DNA from 3 places in the Lysinibacillus sp. NPDC093190 genome. Region 1 is predicted to be linked to each of the others. Evidence: riboswitches for the same ligand, from Rfam matches in the RefSeq annotation. Region 1 holds a riboswitch; each other region holds the start of a gene.
What was found. A riboswitch is a leader RNA that binds a small molecule or an ion and turns the genes downstream of it on or off. The one in region 1 is predicted to bind cobalamin.
Positions count from the first base shown of each region.

Region 2: it holds a riboswitch for cobalamin, as region 1 does, so the genes downstream of both, ACQKOF_RS14035 (ABC transporter substrate-binding protein) here and ACQKOF_RS23050 (FecCD family ABC transporter permease) in region 1, are expected to answer to the same signal.
Region 3: it holds a riboswitch for cobalamin, as region 1 does, so the genes downstream of both, ACQKOF_RS06875 (ribonucleoside-diphosphate reductase subunit alpha) here and ACQKOF_RS23050 (FecCD family ABC transporter permease) in region 1, are expected to answer to the same signal.

Region 1 is NZ_JBNNVG010000043.1:20,458-27,770, forward strand. It holds gene ACQKOF_RS23020 (YusW family protein) at 1-196, shown strand, start outside; gene ACQKOF_RS23025 (MarR family winged helix-turn-helix transcriptional regulator) at 335-769, shown strand; gene ACQKOF_RS23030 (ring-cleaving dioxygenase) at 820-1,803, shown strand; gene ACQKOF_RS23035 (nitroreductase family protein) at 1,894-2,511, shown strand; gene ACQKOF_RS23040 (NADPH-dependent FMN reductase) at 2,574-3,116, shown strand; gene ACQKOF_RS23045 (biotin transporter BioY) at 3,577-4,173, opposite strand; cobalamin riboswitch at 4,345-4,537, shown strand; gene ACQKOF_RS23050 (FecCD family ABC transporter permease) at 4,679-5,725, shown strand; gene ACQKOF_RS23055 (heme ABC transporter ATP-binding protein) at 5,731-6,525, shown strand; gene ACQKOF_RS23060 (DMT family transporter) at 7,082-7,313, opposite strand, start outside.
Region 2 is NZ_JBNNVG010000016.1:82,644-89,956, reverse strand. It holds gene ACQKOF_RS14065 (sigma-70 family RNA polymerase sigma factor) at 1-63, opposite strand, end outside; gene ACQKOF_RS14060 (S9 family peptidase) at 328-2,316, opposite strand; gene ACQKOF_RS14055 (ribokinase) at 2,455-3,405, opposite strand; gene ACQKOF_RS14050 (hypothetical protein) at 3,440-3,565, opposite strand; gene ACQKOF_RS14045 (hypothetical protein) at 3,776-4,192, shown strand; gene ACQKOF_RS14040 (precorrin-3B methylase) at 4,305-4,979, opposite strand; gene ACQKOF_RS14035 (ABC transporter substrate-binding protein) at 5,033-6,034, opposite strand; cobalamin riboswitch at 6,203-6,388, opposite strand; gene ACQKOF_RS14030 (GTP-binding protein) at 6,545-7,313, shown strand, end outside.
Region 3 is NZ_JBNNVG010000006.1:41,578-48,890, forward strand. It holds gene ACQKOF_RS06875 (ribonucleoside-diphosphate reductase subunit alpha) at 1-2,035, opposite strand, end outside; cobalamin riboswitch at 2,195-2,382, opposite strand; gene ACQKOF_RS06880 (hypothetical protein) at 2,493-3,176, opposite strand; gene ACQKOF_RS06885 (ECF transporter S component) at 3,173-3,667, opposite strand; gene ACQKOF_RS06890 (bifunctional adenosylcobinamide kinase/adenosylcobinamide-phosphate guanylyltransferase) at 4,034-4,378, opposite strand; gene ACQKOF_RS06895 (histidine phosphatase family protein) at 4,375-4,974, opposite strand; gene cobS (adenosylcobinamide-GDP ribazoletransferase) at 4,947-5,723, opposite strand; gene ACQKOF_RS06905 (bifunctional adenosylcobinamide kinase/adenosylcobinamide-phosphate guanylyltransferase) at 5,763-6,338, opposite strand; gene ACQKOF_RS06910 (histidine phosphatase family protein) at 6,351-6,959, opposite strand; gene ACQKOF_RS06915 (pyridoxal phosphate-dependent aminotransferase) at 6,971-7,313, opposite strand, start outside.

The DNA of each region.
Region 1 (7,313 bases):
ACGTAAAAATAAAAGCTTAAAGGTGATGCTATACAAGATTAGAACCATTGTTCAAGCAACTGACATTACTCCAAACGCTGAGGTAATAGATCAGATAATATTAGTATTTAATATTGCTGAAGACTTCCATTCGATTGAGGTTGAAGTGGAGTTTGCTGGCTCTTTTAATTTCGCTAGATTATCGTCTTCCATGTAAGGGCACGAATAAATGAGCCAACATTGTACTTTAGGAGATTACAGTAAAACAAAAGGTTTGCTGTTTAGAAGCTTATATGTTATTATTATCTCGAATTAAAGATAATCGAATTCGAAGTAAATGAAAAGAGGGAGTCGTATGAAGGAAGACAATCGTAATTTAAAAGCTTTTACGGTATTGTTCCGGGCGTATCAAACGATTCAGGATGCAACAAAGAGAGATTTACTTCAATACGAATTAAATCAAACCGAATTTTCGGTACTTGAGTTTTTATATCACCATGGTGAGCAGCCAATTCAAGTGATCGGAAAGAAAATTTTAATCGCAAGTAGTAGTATTACGTATGTTATTGATAGGCTCGAACAAAAAGGTTTTGTGTATCGACGTTCTTGCCCGAAGGATCGTCGTGTGACATATGTTTTATTAACATATGAAGGACAGACATTAATGGAAGAAATATTTCCAAAGCATGAACAAAAAATTAACGAGATTTTTGAAGTATTAGATCAACAGGAGATGGACACAATGATTCTGTCTCTGAAAAAGGTTGGTTTGAACGCAGTTAATAAATAAAAAATTTTACGCAATTATCTCGAATTCGAGATAATTAGGAGGAACAGAAAATGAATCATTTAAAAGGAATTCACCACGTTACTGCTATTACAAGTAGTGCTGAAGAGAATTATAAATTTTTTACTTATGTGTTAGGGATGCGATTAGTGAAAAAAACGGTTAATCAGGATGATATCCAAACATACCATTTATTCTTTGCAGATGATAAAGGTAGCGCTGGTACCGATATGACGTTTTTCGATTTCCCAAATATTCCAAAAGGTGTGCATGGAACAAATGAAATTTCCAAAACCTCATTCCGCGTACCAACAGATGCGGCATTGGACTATTGGGTAAAACGTTTCGATCAATTAAATGTTAAACATACAGGTATTAAAGAGCAGTTTGGCAAGAAAACTTTATCTTTCGTCGATTTTGACGATCAGCAATATCAACTTATTTCTGATGAAAACAATACAGGTGTTGCATCAGGAACTCCATGGCAAGATGGACCGATTCCTCTTGAATATGCAATTACAGGCCTAGGTCCGGTTTTTGTGAGAGTTGCTGAATTTAAATATTTCAAAGAGATGCTAGAAAAAGTGATGCTCTTTACAGAAATTACGGAAGAAGGGGATTTCCACCTATTTGAGGTTGGTGAAGGTGGAAACGGTGCACAAATCGTTGTAGAACTTAACACAGTTTTACCAGTAGCTCGTCAAGGCTTCGGTACAGTACATCATGCTGCATTCCGCGTAGAGGATCGAGCAGTACTAAATGAATGGACTGAACGATTTGAAAGCTTTGGCTTCCATACTTCTGGTTACGTAAATCGTCATTTCTTTGAATCACTTTATGCACGAGTAGCACCACAAATTTTATTTGAGCTAGCTACTGATGGCCCAGGATTTATGGGAGATGAGCCTTATGAAACTTTAGGTGAAAAATTATCGTTGCCACCATTTTTAGAGCCAAAGCGTGCACAAATTGAAAAGCTTGTTCGCCCTATTGACACTGTAAGAAGTACGATTACGTTCGATAAAGAATATGAGTAATACCTTTCATTCCATTCAGCAGAGATACACAAGCCTCTGTTGAATGGAAATTACATACTCTTAACAGAAAAATGATTGGAGGTCAGTTAGATGGAATTTTCAAAACTAATAGATAAGCGTCGTTCTGCGAATAATTTTATTGAGGGCATCAAGATGAGCGAAGAAGATATACGTCCCATTTTGGAGGATGTTAAGCTTGCTCCATCAGCCTTTAACTTACAACATGCCAATTACATCGTTGTATTAGATGAAGAAAAAAAAGAACAAGTAAGAGAGGCGGCGTACGGGCAGTATAAAGTGCACTCTGCCTCAGCAGTTATACTTGTTTTAGGAGATAAAGAAGCCTATAAAAACACCGCTAACCTTAATCAAGGGATGGTAGACTTAGGCATTATTAATGCTTGTGAGTTAGAAAATATTGTCGATGAAAATACTAAATTTTATGAAGAACTTGGCGAGGAGTTTAAGAAGGAGGAAGCTATTCGTAACGCTTCACTTTCAGCTATGTTATTTATGCTGGCAGCTAAAAATCGTGGATGGGATACATGTCCAATGATCGGCTTTGATCAACAACAAATGAGAGCACTTTTTAACGTGCCAGAAACACATGAAATTGCACTAATGATTACTATAGGTAAAGAAAAAGAAACTAGTCGTCGCTTGCGTGGTTACCGTAAACCAGTTGAGGAATTTGCATCCTACTATTAGGGCGGTATAAAATAAAACTGTTTACAAATAATAAAATTAATGCACATTTAGGAGGAAATATTGTGAAAGTAGTAGCAATCGTAGGTAGTATCCGTAAAGAATCTTATAATATGCAATTAGCGAAATTTGTTCAAAAGCGTTATGCAGAGAAAATTGATCTTGAAATATTAAGCTTAAATGATTTACCAATGTATAATCAAGATATCGAAAATGAAGCACCACAATCTGTACTTGATTTTAAAGCAAAAGTAAAAGCGGCAGATGCAGTACTATGGTTAACACCAGAATATAATGGTACAGTGCCAGGTGTTATGGTTAACGCCATTGATTGGTTATCTCGCGTTGATAAAGTAATGATTGGCAAGCCATCATTCATGATGGGAGCATCAATGGGTAACTTAGGTACTGTTAAAGCACAATTACATTTACGAGATATTTTATTCTCACCTGGAGTAAATTCACCATTACTTAGTGGTAATGATGTTTATATTGGAGCAGTACACACTAAATTTGATACAGAAGGCAATTTAACAGATGAGGGTACTATCAAATTCCTAGATGTAGTTATTGATAACTTCTTAAACTGGGTGAAAAAATACGTTTAACTTTTTTCAGCAAATGTCTTTTGTAGCGAAAGCGAAGCGTCAGCTACAGAAGTCTCCCACCTCTATAGGTGGTGAGATGAATGCGGGTTTAATTTACTTTTTCAGTGGTTGTCCAAACACCTGCTGAAATAGAGGAACTCAGTCTAAGAACGCCACGTCCTGTGGCAACGACTGAGTGACCAACATCATGTGCCTCTGGCGGATGTCACGGAATCATCCTTTGTGCAAGCACAAAAGCCGATTCCGGACGTAATTATGCCGAGGCATAATTGATAAATAAAAAAATGTCCCATAAGTGTGCAATATACTTATGGGACATTTTTTTATTTGTTGGATTTAAGATAGAGGTTAATACCCCGACACTCCTGCAGAAAAACTAGTTAGTCAACTGAATCGACAGAAAGAACAGGAGAGCGCCCAGTCGGAACGGAAATCAACCACATGTTATGATGATGACCCTTTATTTAATCGGAATTATTTTTAACACCTTTTGAAGGCGGTGTGCAAAAATACCCGCAAATACAGCTAAAATAATATCCTTTGGTAAAGGAGGCATCATCCAAAGCCATGCTATCTTATAAGTGAAAGCATCAGGAGCACTAGCCCATAGCTTGTAGGCAAAGTACATCCAATTTGTGCCTAGTAAATAATTAATAGCTGTTGCAACTAATGCTGCAACTACATAGCTTTTCTTCGTTCCACTGCGTTCTACAATAAGCCCAGCGACAAATGCAGCTATAATAAATGAGACAATAAAACCAAATGTAGGACTTATAATTTGTCCAAAGCCTCCATTGAATCGTGAAAATACAGGTGCACCTGCTAAACCAATACACATATAAACAGTACAAGCGAGTGCCCCTTTTCTACTACCAAGAATAAGCCCTGCTAAAATAGCAAAAAATGTTTGTAATGTGATAGGTACTCCACCAACCATCATGAAAGGTACAATGGACGTAATATTAGCCCCTATCATCATCAATGTTGAAAATAGTCCAATGTATGCAAGATCGACTGTTCTTAATTTGTGATGCGTGTGTTCCGCAACTGTTGTCATTATTTCACCCCTAAAAAGTAATGTTGATAATATTAGTGTAAAAAAATAATGATTTTGTGTCAACTTAATTATCATCAAAGGTTAACGTAAAAGTATTTTCCTACTTAACTTGATAAATAATGGTTAGTTATAGACTAACTATTAAAATATATGATAGAATCGTCATAATTTTAAATATTCGATGCTAATGGTGTGACATCTTGTACAATGTGTCACTTAAAAGGGAAGTTGGTGCAAATCCGACGCTGTCCCGCAACTGTAAAGAGGAGTTCTATGATGATTTAGCCACTGTTCTAGAATGGGAAGGCAATCATAGTAACGTTGATTCGAAGCCAGGAGACCTGCCAATTAGTAATTCCTGTAATGCCCACGAGGATGAAAGCAATTACGGACAATAGTAGAAGGAAATCATTCTGGTGTTGTTTAATCAAGGGTATTTCTATGCGCATTTGCATAGAATACCCTTTTTGTTTCATTTATTTAGTGATTAGGAGTTTATAAACAGATGAATAAAAAATTTATACTACTATCAATGACTCTTTTTCTAGTACTTATCATTTCAATGACAATTGCGATTATGGTTGGATCGGTTTCTGTTACGCCACTTTATGTATGGAAGGTCATCCTTTCTAAAATCCCAATTATACAAAATTCAATCGAAGAAGATTGGAGTCGCTCACAGGAAATTATCATTTGGCAAATCCGAGCTCCGCGTGTATTACTCGCTGCTATTGTAGGAGCAGGTTTGGCAATTGCTGGAGCAGCTATTCAAGCACTTGTTCGTAATTCAATTGCAGAGCCATATATTTTAGGGATTTCCTCTGGAGCGACGGTTGGTGCTACAGCCGTCATCATTTTAGGTGCTTTTTCATTTCTAGGCGTTTATGCTCTTTCTGTATCTGCATTTTTAGGTTCTCTCACGGCAATGGGGTTAGTTTTTTTCTTATCACGTGTTGGAGGTAGGATTTCCGTCTTTCGGCTTTTACTTTCAGGGATGGCGGTGTCTTTTATTTTATCTGCTATTTCAAACTTTATATTAATGATGTCGAAGCAAGAAGGTGGAATGAAGGCGGTCATGTTTTGGATGCTAGGAAGCCTAGCTGGTGCTAAGTGGAGTAATCTTTTAATTCCTACAATTATTTTTATTGTAGTATTTGCCTTGTTATGGCTCCACTATCGAAGCTTAAATTTATTACTCCTTGGGGAAGAAGCAGCAGTCACATTAGGGGTTAACTTACAACAATTCCGTATACAGCTTATTTTATTAGTTTCATTATTAACGGGTGTGATTGTTGCTGTAAGTGGCTCAATCGGATTTGTCGGCTTAATCATTCCACATATTGTACGGCTAATTGTAGGTTCAAACCATAAATATGTCATACCGATTAGCGCATTATTAGGAGGGATTTTCTTAGTTTGGGCAGATGCACTTGCTCGAATTTTAATTGCCCCTGAGGAAATGCCAATTGGAATTATCACAGCTTTTTGCGGAGGTCCATTTTTCATTTGGCTGCTACGTAGTAACAATTATTCATTCGGTGAAGGAGATTAAAGCATATGACAATAGAAGCGAAACAAGTATCATTCTCCATTTCTGATGAACGTATATTACATGAAGTAAGTATTCGAATAAAGGACAAGCAATTTGTTGGTCTAATCGGTCCTAATGGTAGTGGGAAGTCAACGCTATTAAAGAATATGTATCGTTTATTAAAACCAGAAAGTGGAACAGTATTATTAAATGAACAGGATATTTTAAAGCAACCGAGTAAAAGCATTGCTCGAAATTTAGCAGTTGTGAGTCAAGAAACACCAGTCTTATTCGATTTTACAGTACATGATTTAGTGAGTATGGGGAGAACACCCCATAAAAAACTATTGGAGCTTGATCAAGAACGAGATTTTCAAATTGTAAAAGATGCACTGAACCAAACAGGTATCGCTCATTTAGAGAAACGTAGTTTTAGCTCTCTTTCGGGTGGAGAAAAAAAGCGTGTGATGGTTGCTCGTGCCCTCGCTCAGCAAGCGCAGGTGTTGATTTTAGATGAGCCAACAAATCATCTAGATATTCAGCATCAATTACAGCTTATGGATTTAATCCAAACCTTACATTTAACAGTTGTTGCTGCATTACATGATTTAAACATTGCAGCTATGTATTGCGATCAAATTTATGTTTTACAGCAAGGTCGAATTGTTTGTTTTGGAACACCAGAAGAAGTACTTACACCGGCATTATTACAAGATGTATTTGGTGTTTATGCCGATATTCAAACACATCCACTTACAGGTAAACCATATTTAATGTATATCCCAGAGCAATTCGCGAAGCAAGCTTTAGAAACTACATGATTGATATATATTGAAATAAATTTTTTAAATAAATGCATCTAGAGAATTATAGTGATATGCCAGAAGATACACGCTAAGCGAAGTGGTTGATTGGAGTGGAGACTGGGCGACTCCTTGGGGATCAGCAATAGAGGAACGAAGGCTAAAACCATCACATCCTGTTTAATGCCTTCGTGACCAACATCGGTGCTGCTGTCGCTTCGCTTTCGCGCAAAAAACATCTGTTGGCCCGAGAACCTGCAGCGTAGCGGATGTTTTCTGTGCGAAAGCGTAGTGCTAACGTAGCGGCAGCAACAAAAGCGGCTCATCGGACGCCCCCGGGAAGCTTTGCTCTGTGCGAAAACGAAGCGGCAGCGACAAATGTTTTATCTGCGCGAAAGCGAAGCGACAAAGTGCCCAGTCGAAACGGAAATCAACCCCTCGTTTTGCCGAAGAGCTGTACTTTATTTAATAGACACCTATAGTTATAAAATAAAGTTTCAACGAAAAAGTAAAATCAAACCAAATCAAACCAAACCAAACCAAACCAAACCAAACCAAATCAAATCAAATCAAATCAAGATACTGCTTTTAAGCCTGCCACACCAATAATAATGGCGATGATACTAATAATTCGAGTCAGGTTTTTAGATTCACCGAAGAATATAATATTCACAAGAACAGCACCAACTGTACCAATACCAACCCAAACTACATAGGCAATGCTTAGCTGTAAATAGTTAAAGGATGCGTATAAAAGCACAAAGGACATTCCGAAGCCGCCTATATATATTAATAAATTACGTATA
Region 2 (7,313 bases), on a different contig from region 1:
AATAAGTGAAAGTATCGCTTGATGATCCCCTCGAATAGCACGCTGCACGATTTCAAATTCCATCCTTTTCGCCTCCTTCCTCCATTAGACGGAGCGATGCTTCATTTCGTTCAAAAATTTTAAAATTATTTAGGAAACTGTCTATGGGATTGTCTTTACTCTTTGCGCCAAAGATGTTCCTTTGAAGATATAAGTTTTTAATTCCTTCTTCAACGAATCTACGCCGTTAGCTGAAGAGCAACTATCTTGACGAAAACAGCCTTTGTTATGTAAAAATAATAAGTGGCAAAAGAAGTATTTTCACTTCTTTTGCCACCTATATTTATTTTATAGATATTTCACAAACCAATCCCTAATATATTCTAGTCTATTGATTCTTAACGTTGGTTTTCCGCTCCTAGAAAGTTCATGATTGGATTCTGGGAAGCGAACAAATTTAGTTTCTTTTTTACGATGTTTCAAGGCAATAAATAATTGCTCTGCTTGTTCAATCGGACAGCGATAGTCTTTTTCGCTGTGTAAAATTAACAGTGGCGTCTCCACATTGTCTACATATTTAAGTGGCGAATGATTCCATAGTTTCTCTATATTGTCTAGTCCCGCTTGAATTTGCCAGTCATTGAAATAATAGCCGATATCACTTACGCCGTAAAAGCTAATCCAGTTAGAAATGCAACGTTGCGTAACAGCTGCTTTAAAGCGATTTGTATGACCGACAATCCAGTTTGTCATGAAGCCCCCATAGCTCCCACCTGTAACTCCGAGACGGTTTTTGTCAATGAAATCATAATGCACCAATGCATAATCAACAGCGGCCATTAGATCATTATAATCATTGCCGCCATATTCACCACGAACCGCATCAACAAATTTTTGACCGTAGCCATGGCTTCCGCGAGGATTCGTAAAGAGAACCGCATAACCTTGTGCAGCAAGGATTTGGAATTCATTAAAATATGAGTTGGCATACATAGCATGCGGTCCACCATGGATTTCAAGAATAAGTGGATACTTTTTCCCTTCCTCAAATCCAATAGGCTTCATCATCCAACCGCTTACTTTCCAACCATCTGCCCTCTCATATTCAATTGCTTCTGGAACAGATAATTCTCTCGACTTTAAAAATTCTTCATTAACTTTTGTAAGTTGTTCCTTTTCACCAGTATTTAAATTTACGTGAAATAGATCGCCAGGATTTGTAGTAGTGCTGATTGCGACTACCGCTTTGTCATTCTTATAGTCAAGTGAAAAACCATAGACATACTGATCATCATTAATCGCTGGATATAATTCTCCAGATAGATTACCAAAATAAATAGCTGTATTTCCGTGATCTGTCACTTGGAAGTAAAAACTTTTATTATCCTCCAACCATTGGACACGAGGAGCAACTACACCTTGCAGGAAATCACCAACAACATAATCACCGACAGGCGCGTCAAATTCACTCGTTATACACGTCGTATTGTTATTTTCCAAATCATAAATCCATAACTTTGCTTGTGTCGCATTTTCAAATTCTCTTTCACTTCCAATATAAGCTATGTAGCGGCTATTCGGAGACCATGAAGTAAGATAGAACATACCCGTTCCTTCCGTTAGCTTGCGACCATGTTTTGTCTCTAAATCCAATAAGTAAATATCACTTATGAATGAAAAATCTAGATCCTCTGTTAAGTCAGCAATGTAAGAAAGGTATTTTCCGTTTGGAGACCATGTACCAAGTTGTAAATTATGTTTCCCTTCCGTAACTAGCTCTAATTCTCCAGATTCAAGATTGACGATTGCAATTTGAGAAAATTGCTCCATATCAATAAACCCAGCAGCATCTGACTTATATTTCATCTTTTCTATTACAAGTGGTTTAAGTACTTTATCATCTTTCTTATCATTTTCAGCTTTATCATAAATGCTTTCATTTTTACCTAGCTTTACTGCAAATGCAATATTCTTACCACATGGAGACCAAACTGGTGATGTCGCACCGTTTTTACAATTAGTAAGTTGTTTCGCTTCCCCACCTGCTTTAGAAAGCACAAAAATCTGTGGCTTGCCATGTCTCGTTGATACAAATGCGATTTTACTGCCATCTGGAGACCAAACTGGTGAATTCGTTTTATCTTCTCCAAATGTCCATTGTTGAGTCTTTTTTTCATGCAAGTTTATGTAAAATAAATTAGACACGTAGTCCTTTTTCTTCTCATCAATATGCGTCTCTACATACACAACTTCTGTTCCGTCAGGTGATACTTGTGGATCTGCCACTGATTTTAATTGATATAGATCTTCTGGTTGAATCCCTTGTTTCAAAGTCATATTTTAAATCCCCTTTGTGTTAAAATTTCATTACTTATGTAGAATATTTCGACGCCCTAAGTATTATTCCTGCTTTTAAGGAAAAATTGTTTTTTATCTCAGAGAGGATTTTACAGTGGTGAGATTCTAACGGGTGACTTACTGCATCAAAAAAAAAACGTAGCTGCTTCGCAATAATGACGAAGAGCTACGGATATCATTTATTTCAAGATTGATTCTGGGATACGCGGTTGTGCACCCATTTGAGTAACGACATAAGCGGCAACTTTCGTGGCAAAAACGATCGAACTTCGAAGCGACTCCCACCCTACATAGTGCTACTGTCAAAGCTCCATTAAATGCGTCTCCCGCACCAGTTGTATCGATCGTGTCAACACGCAACGCATAAACCCAGCCACTTTCTTCATGATTCATATAATAAGAGCCTTTAGATCCAAGTGTAACGACTACCGTTCCGACCCCTTTATCTAACAATGACCTACATGCGGAGCGAATATTTTCTTCTGTTGTCACTTCAATCCCCATCAACTGTGCAAGTTCTGTTTCATTCGGAGTTATAAAAGTAATATTCTTCAATAAAGAATCTGGTAATTTTAGAGATGGTGCTGGATTTAGGATGATGATTTTTCCATGTTGAGATGCGATTTCCACTGCCTTTTCAACTGCATCTAGCGGTATTTCAAGTTGAAGAAGAAGTGCTTTGCTTGAAGAAATGATAGTAGCTTCCTGTTCAATTTGTTTAGGAGTAACTAGAAAGTTTGCACCAGGAAACAAAACAATCGCATTATCACCGGCATCTGTCACTTGGATTATCGCTTGCCCAGTAGCTCCCTCCTTTCGAATGGAATCAACATAAACGCCTTTATCTTTTAAATTTCTTATCGCGTGCTCCCCGAAATCATCTTTGCCTTCTTTTCCAATAAAATGAACATTTTCTCCTAGCTGACTTGCTGCTACAGCTTGATTAGCACCTTTTCCACCGTAATAAACACTATGGAACGCACTGTGAAGCGTTTCACCATTATTTACAATATAAGGAACACGAAAGACAAGATCGATATTAATGCTCCCAACTAATGAAATATGCATGCCAGTTATCATCCTTTCATAAAATCTCTTTTCTTTAATACGGATAATAATTGGCCTTTTTAGCAACTGCAGGCGGCTTCAGTATACTTTCTTCTACTATCACAGGATTATAAAAAATATGTTCTGAAACATCATCTGCAATAATTTTACGATTTGCCATTACAACAATTGCTGGATCTATACAATAAAGAACCTTCTAAATCTTTCTAAAGAACTAGTTGAACTTTTGGGTCAGTAGTAAATCAAATCCACCTTCAATAAAGAAGGCACTCTTATTAACCTCAACTTTTTTGGAGCAATGCTATATTACATAGGCTATAATTAAAATAGAAAAATCTAATTAAAATTGATTTTATTAGGAGATAGATATATGGATTTAAAAGCATTAGAGCTATCTTTTGTGTTTGGCATTATTTATTTCTTTTTCGTAATCTCATTCTTTTTTAGAAAAAGAGGAAAAATAATTTTGTATAGTTTTGTAGCTATTATCCTTTTAAGCTATGCAGTATTACTAATTGTTCGTCCATATATACAGGATGCAAAATATAATAAATATACTCAAATGGTTGAAGAACATTTAGAAGAGAAATACTCAAATGCATCTTGGAAAATTAGTGTAGACAAAGATTCATTGTCAACAACATCAAATAGATACGAAATACAAGTGAAATTTGATGATGAACCAACAGTGCTTTATGGATATAGAGTAGAAAATGGTAAAGTCATTCAAGCTTACGTATCTTTCGAAAATAATGCATATCGGAACGGAAAGTACTTAGAAAATTAGGTTATAGATACTTTACTAAATACCAAATTAGAAAACCATGCAATTGAAATGCCTACAATTTATTTCTGTAGGCATTTTATTGCGGTAAAACGAGATGATTATGAATCTAGGATTAAGTCTTACTTTTTAATAACTCCCAATAATCAGCAGATTTTGTTCTGCGATAAAATTTATAAAAAGGTTCATTCGGACGAGCGTGTTCCTTATAGAACTCAATGATTTGCCTTAAAAATCCTTCAACCTGCTCTACTCCTACCCTTTTTGCAAACAGCGTTCCGGCTTGTGCATTCGCCCCCATTGGTACTGCTCCTAAATAGACGTCAAAGCTATCCTTTTGATAGACAAGCCCAATATCATCATAGACCGCATTATAACAGGCTGAGGCACAGCCATTGACATTTAAACGTAATCCTGTAGGGACCGTTATTCCTGCTAATGCATGATATAGCTGTTCAGTAATCGGTGCTGCCTCCATCTTATCACCGTCACAAAAATCACAGGCCTTCATCGCTACAATTGGCCCTTGCTTTGCCACATACAGACCAGCATTTTCTAGCTCCCCAATCGTATTTGCTACATCTACTGTTGGAATAGATAATAATATGCTGAAAGAGGCAGAGTATTTGATCGCACCGGTCTCCCCTACAACCTTCGCTATTGTTTGAAATTGTGCAGGCGTATAATGTTTATTAATAATACCAGGACTTACGGCAAGACGAGTAAAACCCCCTTTATTGTTTAGCTTTTCAAAGGTTTTGTCCGGTATATTCGTACGGAATGCATTCATAAATAATTCTCCTTATGAAAAAGGAGCTAGCAAAACGCTAGCCCAGATTATTTCTAGTTTTTAAAGCTGTCAGGATAGAAGCCTTTTGCTAATACTTGAATGGCTTCTGCAGCACGAACTCCTTCTGACGCAGCAGAAAGCGGTAAGATCACAAAGCGTTCATTTTTTACTGCTTCCGTTTCCTTTAAGGCTGGATCATTTTTTAAGAAATTTATTTTTTCTTTCGCCGTTGTTTCTCCGTAATCAACGACAACAACAACTTCTGGATTTCGTTCTACTACATTCTCTTTTGATACCGTAGTCCATCCTGATTCTACATCACCAAAAATATTTTTACCGCCAGACATACTAACAAGCTCATTCATAAAGTTCTGTCCAGCAGTAAAGACATCTTTATCACCACTATCAAACACTAATACCCGCAGTTCTTTCCCATCTTGCGGTAATTTTGCTCGTACTGCATCTACATCCTTTGTCATTTTCTCAATTAAAGCTTCTCCACGATCCTCAACGCGGAAAATTTTTGCGATATTTCGAATATCTGTGAAAATATCGTCTAAAGTTGGTTTCGTCATATTTGAGGCAGTATGTAAATAAGTGTGAATCCCTAAGACCTCAAGCTCTTCAGGTGTACCAACACCTTTCTCTCCAAAGGCACTTTTCCAACCACCGTATAAAAAGTCTGCCTCAGCATTAATAACCTGCTCCTTTGAAGGATACTGTTCAGCTAACACAGGTACTTTATTGTAGGCAGCTTGCAAGGGCTCATAAATTTTGTCATCTAAGTATGCCGTCCCTACCATTGAATCTTCTAAACCTAAAGCCAGCATAATTTCTGTCACGTGTTGATTTAAGCTAATCGCTTTTTTTGGTGCTTCCTTATATACTTGTGTTGTTCCATTATTTTCAATCGTTACTTCTGTCGTTTCAGCATGTGAAGGCTCTACCTTCTCATCTTTTGCTGCAGATTCTGGTTTGTCCTTTGCGTTACACGCGCCTAGTACAGCGATCAATGCTATTGCAAAGACAAGCCATACGTGTTTCCATTTCTTCATGTCCTCTTCTCCTTTGATGTTAAATATATAGAAAGAAATCATTAGACTTCTTTGCTACCGAGTTAAGTTTCTAGAAAAGGGCATAAAAAAATCCCCTTGTTTCCAAGAGGTTAGCATAGCGAAAGAAAGGTTCTTCAACCTGTTCACTATCTCCATCCTCGTGGTTTAAGTAAAAAATATATATTGGCAGGTATCCTGGCTTAGGTTCGTCATCTATACGCCTTCCCATAGCGTAGCTACAGTGGCATCTCGTATAGACTCCCCATTTACAGTTGCGGGACAGCATCGGATTTGCACCGATTTCCCTTTTAAGCAAATGACAAAATCATTTGCACCAATACGTCGTTTTTATTTTGTTGTAAATAATCAGATTCACAATCTCACAAATAAATCATAATAATAAATATATTAAATATTTTAACACTATTGCGACATAAACACTACACGAAATATTTTTTTACCCAATTCTGTTACAATGTTGATATGAATTAATAGAAACGAGGATTTTTTATGAATGTAACAATTGGAGTACTTGCTCACGTTGATGCAGGAAAAACAACATTTTCTGAGCAGTTACTATTTCATACAAACAGTATTCAAGCCCGCGGGCGAGTAGATCACCAGGACACATTTCTAGACAATCATGAGTTAGAGCGTCAAAGAGGCATTACGATTTTTGCGGAGCAAGGTCGCATGACGATTGGAAATGATACATATACGTTAATCGATACACCTGGACACGTCGATTTCTCGCCAGAGATGGAGCGTGCCATTCGAGTTATGGATTATGCCATTATTATTGTTAGTGCGGTTGAAGGACTACAAGGTCATACTGAAACAGTGTGGCAACTTTTACGCCAATATCACGTCCCAACCTTCTTCTTTATCAACAAAATTGACCGTGAAGGGGCAGATGTTGAAGCCGTTATGGCACAGCTTCAAAAGGATTGCTCTGAGGATGTACTATTCGTAGATGACCCGCTCCGTTCTGACTATGTTTCCAACCACATGATGGAGTGGCTTGCAGAACGTGATGAGCAGCTTCTCGATGCTTTTCTTAATGAGACATTGGATAGCTCTAGCTGCCTTACTCATTTACAAACGATGGTTAAACAGGAAAAGGCCTTTCTATGTTTTTCTGGCTCTGCCTTGAAAGATATTGGGATAAAGGAATTCCTAGCACAGCTTCTCCTACTTACAGAGATACATTTTCATAACAATGCCCCGTTTCAAGGTGAGGTGTTTAAAATTCGTCATGATGGACATCAACGCTTAACTT
Region 3 (7,313 bases), on a different contig from region 1:
CATTTTGCTTGATTGTCCAATTTTGATCGATGAAATAAGCAGATTTATAATACCAAGTCGTCACAGGTGATAGATCTGGTACTGTTACTGGAATTTTGTAATCCTTCTTCTCCTCTGAATAACTCTTCTGGAAGATCGGATCAATCGTAGCTGTACTGCCCGCTAAAATGGATGTTGATGAGTTAGGTGCAACTGCCATTACATAGCCGTTACGCATACCTTTTTCAGCAACAGCGGCGCGTAATGCATTCCACTTATGACTGTCATAGCCACGTTTGTCAAAATACGCACCAGTATGCCAATCTGAGCCTTCAAATAATGGGTAGGCTCCTTTTTCACATGCCAAATCGTTAGAAGCACGAATCGTTAAATAGGCAATTTCCTCATATAGCTTGTCCGCAAATTCTACAGCTTCCTCAGACTCCCATTGAATTTCTTTCAAAGCTAATAAATGGTGCCAGCCAAATGTGCCAAGCCCAATACCACGGTAACGTAAGTTCGTACGCTCTGCTTGTTTTACTGGAATTGTATTTAGAGCAATAACGTTATCTAACATACGTACTTGAACTGGGATCAATCGTTCTAGAACGCCAGCCGGAACTGCTCGGCCTAAATTGATAGATGATAAGTTACATACAACGAAATCTCCAGGCTTGCGACGTGTTACGATTACATCATCTTCAAGGGTAATAGACTCAAACTCAGTAGCCGACATATTTTGGAATATTTCTGTGCACAGGTTCGAACTGTAAATCATCCCTTCATGCTTATTCGGATTCATGCGATTAACTTCATCTCGATAGAACATAAACGGTACGCCCGTTTCAAGTTGTGAACGCATAATACGCTTCATAATATCAATGGCTGGTACGACTTCACGACTTAACAAAGGATTCGCGATACATTCCTCATATTTAGTACGGAAAGAGCCTTCACCCTTTTTCTCATCGTAGAAATCCTCTAGTGAGTAGCCCATGATTTCTCGCACTTCGTGTGGGTCAAATAAATGCCACTCCCCACGTTCCTCAACAGTTTCCATAAATAAATCCGGTAAGCACAGCCCTGTGAAAATATCATGGGCACGCAGACGCTCATCCCCATTGTTTAAGCGTAGATCTAAAAACGTAAAGACGTCTTTATGCCAAATATCTAAATAAACAGCAATAGCACCTTGTCGTTGACCTAGTTGATCGACTGAAACCGCCGTATTATTAAGTTGTTTAATCCATGGTAAAACGCCACTTGATGCACCTTTAAAGCCTTTAATAGATGAGCCTCGGCTACGAATTTTGCCCATATAAACTCCAATGCCACCGCCGTACTTCGATAATGTTGCGACATCTGTATTCGTGTCATAAATACTTTGTAAACTATCATCTACTGTATCGATAAAGCAGCTAGATAGCTGTCCATGTGTTTTACCTGCATTCGATAATGTTGGTGTGGCAACAGTCATATATAAATTACTCATCGCCCAATAAGATTCACGTACTTTTTCTAAACGATTTTCTGTTTCATCCTGCATCAGGGTCATCGCAATGACCATCCATCGTTCCTGCGGTAGCTCCACTGGTGTTTTCGTGTAATCACGGACTACATAGCGGTCCATTAATGTTTTTAAACCAATATACGTAAACAACTCATCTCGACTTGATTCTAAAAAAGAAGCGAGTTCCTGAAGCTCCTGCTCACTATACTTTGTTGTTAAACTTTCATGATACAAACCAGCTTCTGTATAGTGTGCTAATTGTTCTGGGAAAACTTTATAAACATCCTTCACTGAAACTCCACGGCGCATTGCAAATTGATCATATAGTTTTTCTAAATAAATTTGAGCTGCGACAAATGTCCAGTATGGCTCCTCCTCATCAATGAGGCTAAGCGTTTGTAAAATCATCGCATCTGCCCATGCTTCAAATGTGGCATTGTCGTTTTTTCGTAGCCATCGATCCGATAACCTTACAAAACTTTCGAGTTCATCCTCCGTGTAACTTTTCTTGAGCTTAGTCATTTGCTGTTCGATATGAATTGTCATGTATACATTCTCTCCCTTTCCTTCAGCAACACAAAAAGCGATCACGCAACATTTATCGGTTACGTGATCGCTGTAAAATCGGAAATGGAAATGAAGGACATGCACACAAAGAAGTGAACAAATCTCTCGCCTCCACTTCTCAATCCCCGAAGAATGTGTTGCTGTCTTGAACATCTCGGCAGGTCTCCTGGCTCATGCTTCCTCCAAATGACGACCTTCCCGTTCTTTACAGTGGCCTATTCATCATTTGTCAGCACTTACAGTTGCGGGGACAGCTTCGGCCTAAGATGACTCTTTTTCCGAATTCCCTTTTAAACCATATTGGTACCGCTCGTCCAAAACACTATATATTGTGTTTTAACTCCTAAACAAATCTAACATATTGTGTTTATTGTTGCAATAGGCGTTTTGCACTTTAAAATTTTTAAAGTGCTTCATTTTCTCGAAGCAAGCCCAATTACAATGCAGTTTTACGTAGTTTTTCAAAATTTCTAGGAAATTTTTTTTGTGCTAGCTGCTCTTTTTCTGGCTGTATTCCTAGCATAACTACTGCACATGGACCAGCCGATTTCTCAACATCTAACGAACTTTTAACTTGTTGCTCGCCAAAAAGCCGGGTAAATTCTGCCTGTAAACCTTTTGACCCAACTGGCCATACTTGCTGCACTATTTCCTCTTTCCACGCCTGAAAAATTGGTTGCAGCTGTGCGACATCTTCAGGTTGTGCAAGGATTTCATTGCCTACAAGCGGTAGTCCATAGGTGTACCAACTAAGCTGCTCATGCATAGTTGCTGTGCGTTTTTGCTGCTCACCTAGCATCGTTATAGACAAACCTGATTGTAGAGTCGGCATATTGGACTCTGTACTACCGCCTATTTGTGGACAACTAAGATCAGCTTCATCAAAAACCTGCTGAATGCCTGCAACATAACGAGACCATGCAGTATCCCCTGAAAAATTAGCGAGTAAAATATGGCTTGGTAAAGCATTTGCAGCAAGCTGCTCTAAAAAAGTAACACGTGCAGTGAAGTATGCCGTTAGTTGATCTGGAGCAGACACAACATCTTGTGGTTTTTCACCAATTGCTGCGGCATTATCTGTTGTAGCAATCAGCTCACCTATTTTTATTGCATTTCTCAATGTACTCGACCTTCCTTACGCTCAAACACCTTAGAGAGAATTGGCATTGCAATTGCAACGATCACCAGATTTATGAGTGTTGCCAATGGAAGGCTAGTCAGTGACGCCCAGTAAAATGCCGGACTAATGATAAAGTAAAATGGTAAGGGTGCCACTACGCCATTTAATATAAATGCCACAGGCCATTTCCAGAAATGCATTCCTTTTTTATGCATAACCCCAAAGACCCATACAACAATAAACATTTCCACTGCGATAATAATATGTAGTGGTCCTAGAGGGAAGCCAGTAGTTAAGGCTGAGATAAAATGCCCAATGACTCCCGCAACCCCAGCTAATACTGGAGATAAAAATACAACGCTCAACAATGCAGGTGCAGAGTCAAGCGCTGCAGTTGAAATAAATGTTGGAATTTTAATGACTGCACCCACTGCACAAATTGCCGCTACCATAGCTGTAAGCGTCAACTTCATCAATTTTTGTCGATCCATTCCATTTCCTCTTTCCTTTTATATTTAGTGATTAGCTCATTATAACGTGTGGTTGATTGCCGTTCCGACTGGGTGCTTTGTTGCTGTCGCTTCGCTTTCGCACAGATAAAACATTGTTGCTGTCGCTTCGCTTTCGCACAGATAAAACATTGTTGCTGTCGCTTCGCTTTCGCACAGATAAAACATTGTCGCTGACGCTTCGCTTTCGCGCAGAGCAAAGCTTCCTGGGGGCGTCCGATGAGATGCTGATCCCCAAGGAGTCTCCCAGCCTTCACTCCAATCAACTTAATATATATAGCATACGTTTTAACAATCGTCATCCCCAACATTTTTTATGAAAAGCATTCTAAATTTTTCAAATCTATATCATTTGATTTGTTCCCCGATACCGTACCAAATGCGTACGACTTGTTCGGCTTCAGCAAATAATGCCTGGTACAAACGCCCACATGTATCACGTAACAATCGTGCCTGTTTTTCCATCGGCACAACTCCACGCCCCATATCGGTCACTATTATATATAGCGCACAATTTTCTTCAAGAGTCTTTAGTCTTGTCAAAATGGTTTTGACAAGGGGTTCATCATCCTCAAGATCTTGTGTCACGAGCCACTTCTCTAAGTTTTTAATAACTAGTACATCACCGGCTGGGGTGCCGACAGGTAGATAGCCATCTACAATTTCAACTTTTTGCCCCACAAGCAATTTCATGACATAGTCGGTTTTTCCACTATAGGCGCCTCCGATAAAGACATGCATCTCGCTCCCTCCTCCCAAGCCTTTCTTGTAAACGTTAAAGAAAACATTTTATCATGCGGTGATTGATACGACCAAAAAGATTGCTCAGTCGGTGCAAATTCTACAAGAAGTGCTCGAATCACTCCACCATGGACAACGAGATGATAAACATCTTCGCCTTTTGGTAGTGCAGTGAACCCAGCAATGACACGTGCACAAAAAGCATCAAAGCCTTCCCCCTTTGGAGGTGGTGACTGAACGGGATCATCTAACCATGCACAATAACGACTATCTGATTTTAAGTCCTCATATGTGCGCCCTTCAAATTCACCGAAGTTCGACTCTCGAAATCTCCTATCAGACACGTATATTGCATTCGGAAAATAATGGGCAGCTGTTTCCCTACAACGCAGCAAATCACTACCATACACCTTCGTGACATCTTGATCTACAATAGCCAGCAAAGATGCATCCGCTAATGAAGAATCTGTCCAGCCGATATAACGCTTCTCCAAATTTTCCTTAGTTGGTGCATGTCTCATTAAGTGCACAATAACAACGTCACCCACAGTACAACCTCCATTCCTTCAATTGATGCACCAAGTAAATCTCCAGAAACGCCACCAAAGTTGCGCACTGTAAATTGACGAAAGACTAAAAAGGCAATCGCTAATACAGCCATCAACACGAATGGAACAATGGTGAAGCCTATGACAAACAACAAACTGCTATAAGCTACAACTAGTGTTAAAAGCATAAAGCAAATAAGTAATCCTGGCTTAATATGTGTTTTAAAAAAGTAGGCTAGCCCTTTTTCTTTTGAACACTTGAGCGACATAAAATAAAAGCTCATGCCTACTCGTGTTAGTAACGGAATAAACACAAGCATCCACAGCGCTAACTTATGCTGTACGAATAGCTCATGCAGTATGACAAATTTACCAAACACTAAAAATAGCACAGAAAGCACACCAAATGCACCAACACGTGGATCATCTAAAATTTCAAGCCGCTTTTCACGGTCCCGATATGAAAAATAAGCATCCCCCATATCAATAAAACCGTCTAAATGTAAACCACCAGTAAAAAAGGCAAATAGTCCAACAATCACAAAAGAAAGCAAGATCTCACTGCTTGCCGTCCATTCTGTTAAACTATAAATCACCGTTGCCACTGCGGTGCCCATGAGAGCCCCTATCCACGGCAAAAAGGCGAACATCCCTGTAATAGTTGATTTAGTTAAAGGAATTTCTTTATGTACCGGCAAAACTGTAAAAAATTGAAACGCAAGTTGTATGCTATGCCAGAAATTTTTCATCGTCTTGCCTCCTTCTTTTTATTTTCAAAGCGTCATTCATTATTTCCATTTCTTTACGACACCATAATTTATTTCATACGCCTCATCCGCTATAGAAACGAACCATTGATGTAATTTCCCAAGCGTTTGTCGGTATAATTCCACTTCCTCGCTAGAATATGGAGGTTCATCGAATAATTCGTTTGAGACGATAAAAAACGTCACCCTTTTCTCAAGTAACGTCCCTACCGCCTTTTTTAAAACATCAAGCTTTTGCTCTAAACAGCCTGGTTGTTCCACACAGGGAGTTCCCGTGTCAAAACTTTCGTAAAAAGCATTTGTCAGCCAAGTCGTAACACAGTCCCATAACACAATATCTCCATCGGTCAGTTTATGTAATGTATTTGCTATGTCATAAGGTGCTTCTATCGTCAGCCATTCAATATTTTGTGCACGTCTGTCTGCCTGATGACGCACTATTCGCTTCTCCATCTCATGGTCCAACGCTACTCCAGAAGCAATATAAATAAGTCGTCGCGCTTGGTTAAACTCTGTTTGATAGTGAGTAACAGCCGCTTTTTCAGCAAAGTGGGATTTACCACTGCGTACTCCCCCTGTAATGAAAATCAGTGGCATTAGTTACGCCTCCTATTGTAAATGTTGAATGTTCCCAATATCTTTCACGAGCCATCGTTGCTCGACTTGTTCAATAATCGTGACACTTGTACCATTAATAAATGGTTTTGCCCACAGCTGATTGATGCTGCGCTCTAAAATGGCGTTAATGATGCATTTAATCGTTACAGCATGGGACACAATTAAAACATTATTCTCGGGATATTTTTCTGCAATTTTCTTTAACGTAAACATGGCTCGTTCTGTTACCGTACCAAAGCTTTCCGTGTGGGTTGCGACGAATTGTCCAGGATAATCGGTATATAATTCATAGTCAAGGCGATGCGTAGTCATAATGTCTTCAACGGTTTTCCCTTGCCAATCTCCTAAAAAAATCTCCCGTAAATTATCCTCATAATAGATTGGAAGCTGTCGATTACCTAGAAGAATATGCATCGTTTCCTTAGCACGGCCACTTGAACTGCTAAATGCCGCTGTAAACGAGACATTCTCCAAATGATCTCGAAGTTTTTCTGCATGTAAAATACCATTTTCAGATAATGGCGAATTTAACCATCCCTGTAGTCGATGCTCTTTATTCCACATCGTTTCACCATGTCTCACTAAATAAAAAGTTGTCAACTTTCTCACCCCTAATTTGCGTTAAACCACTCTTGCAAACAATTCTGTAAATATGTCATGGCTGCAATATCCTTAATTCCAATACGGAACCATTCACCATTTAAGCCCATAAAGTTTTTTGTATGGCGCAGCACGACGCCCTTTGATAAACAGTATGTAAAAAATGTATCTGCTTGCTGATTTTTCGGTAATGCAAAACATACATAATTCGTTACACTATTCGTCACCTGACAACCATTTTCTTGTAAATAGCTCTGCAGCGCTTCCCGTTGATTTTTAGCATAGGCAATAGCTTGCTCACAATATACATGTTCATCTAAACAGCCTGTACCTATAATAAGGGCAAAGGCATTC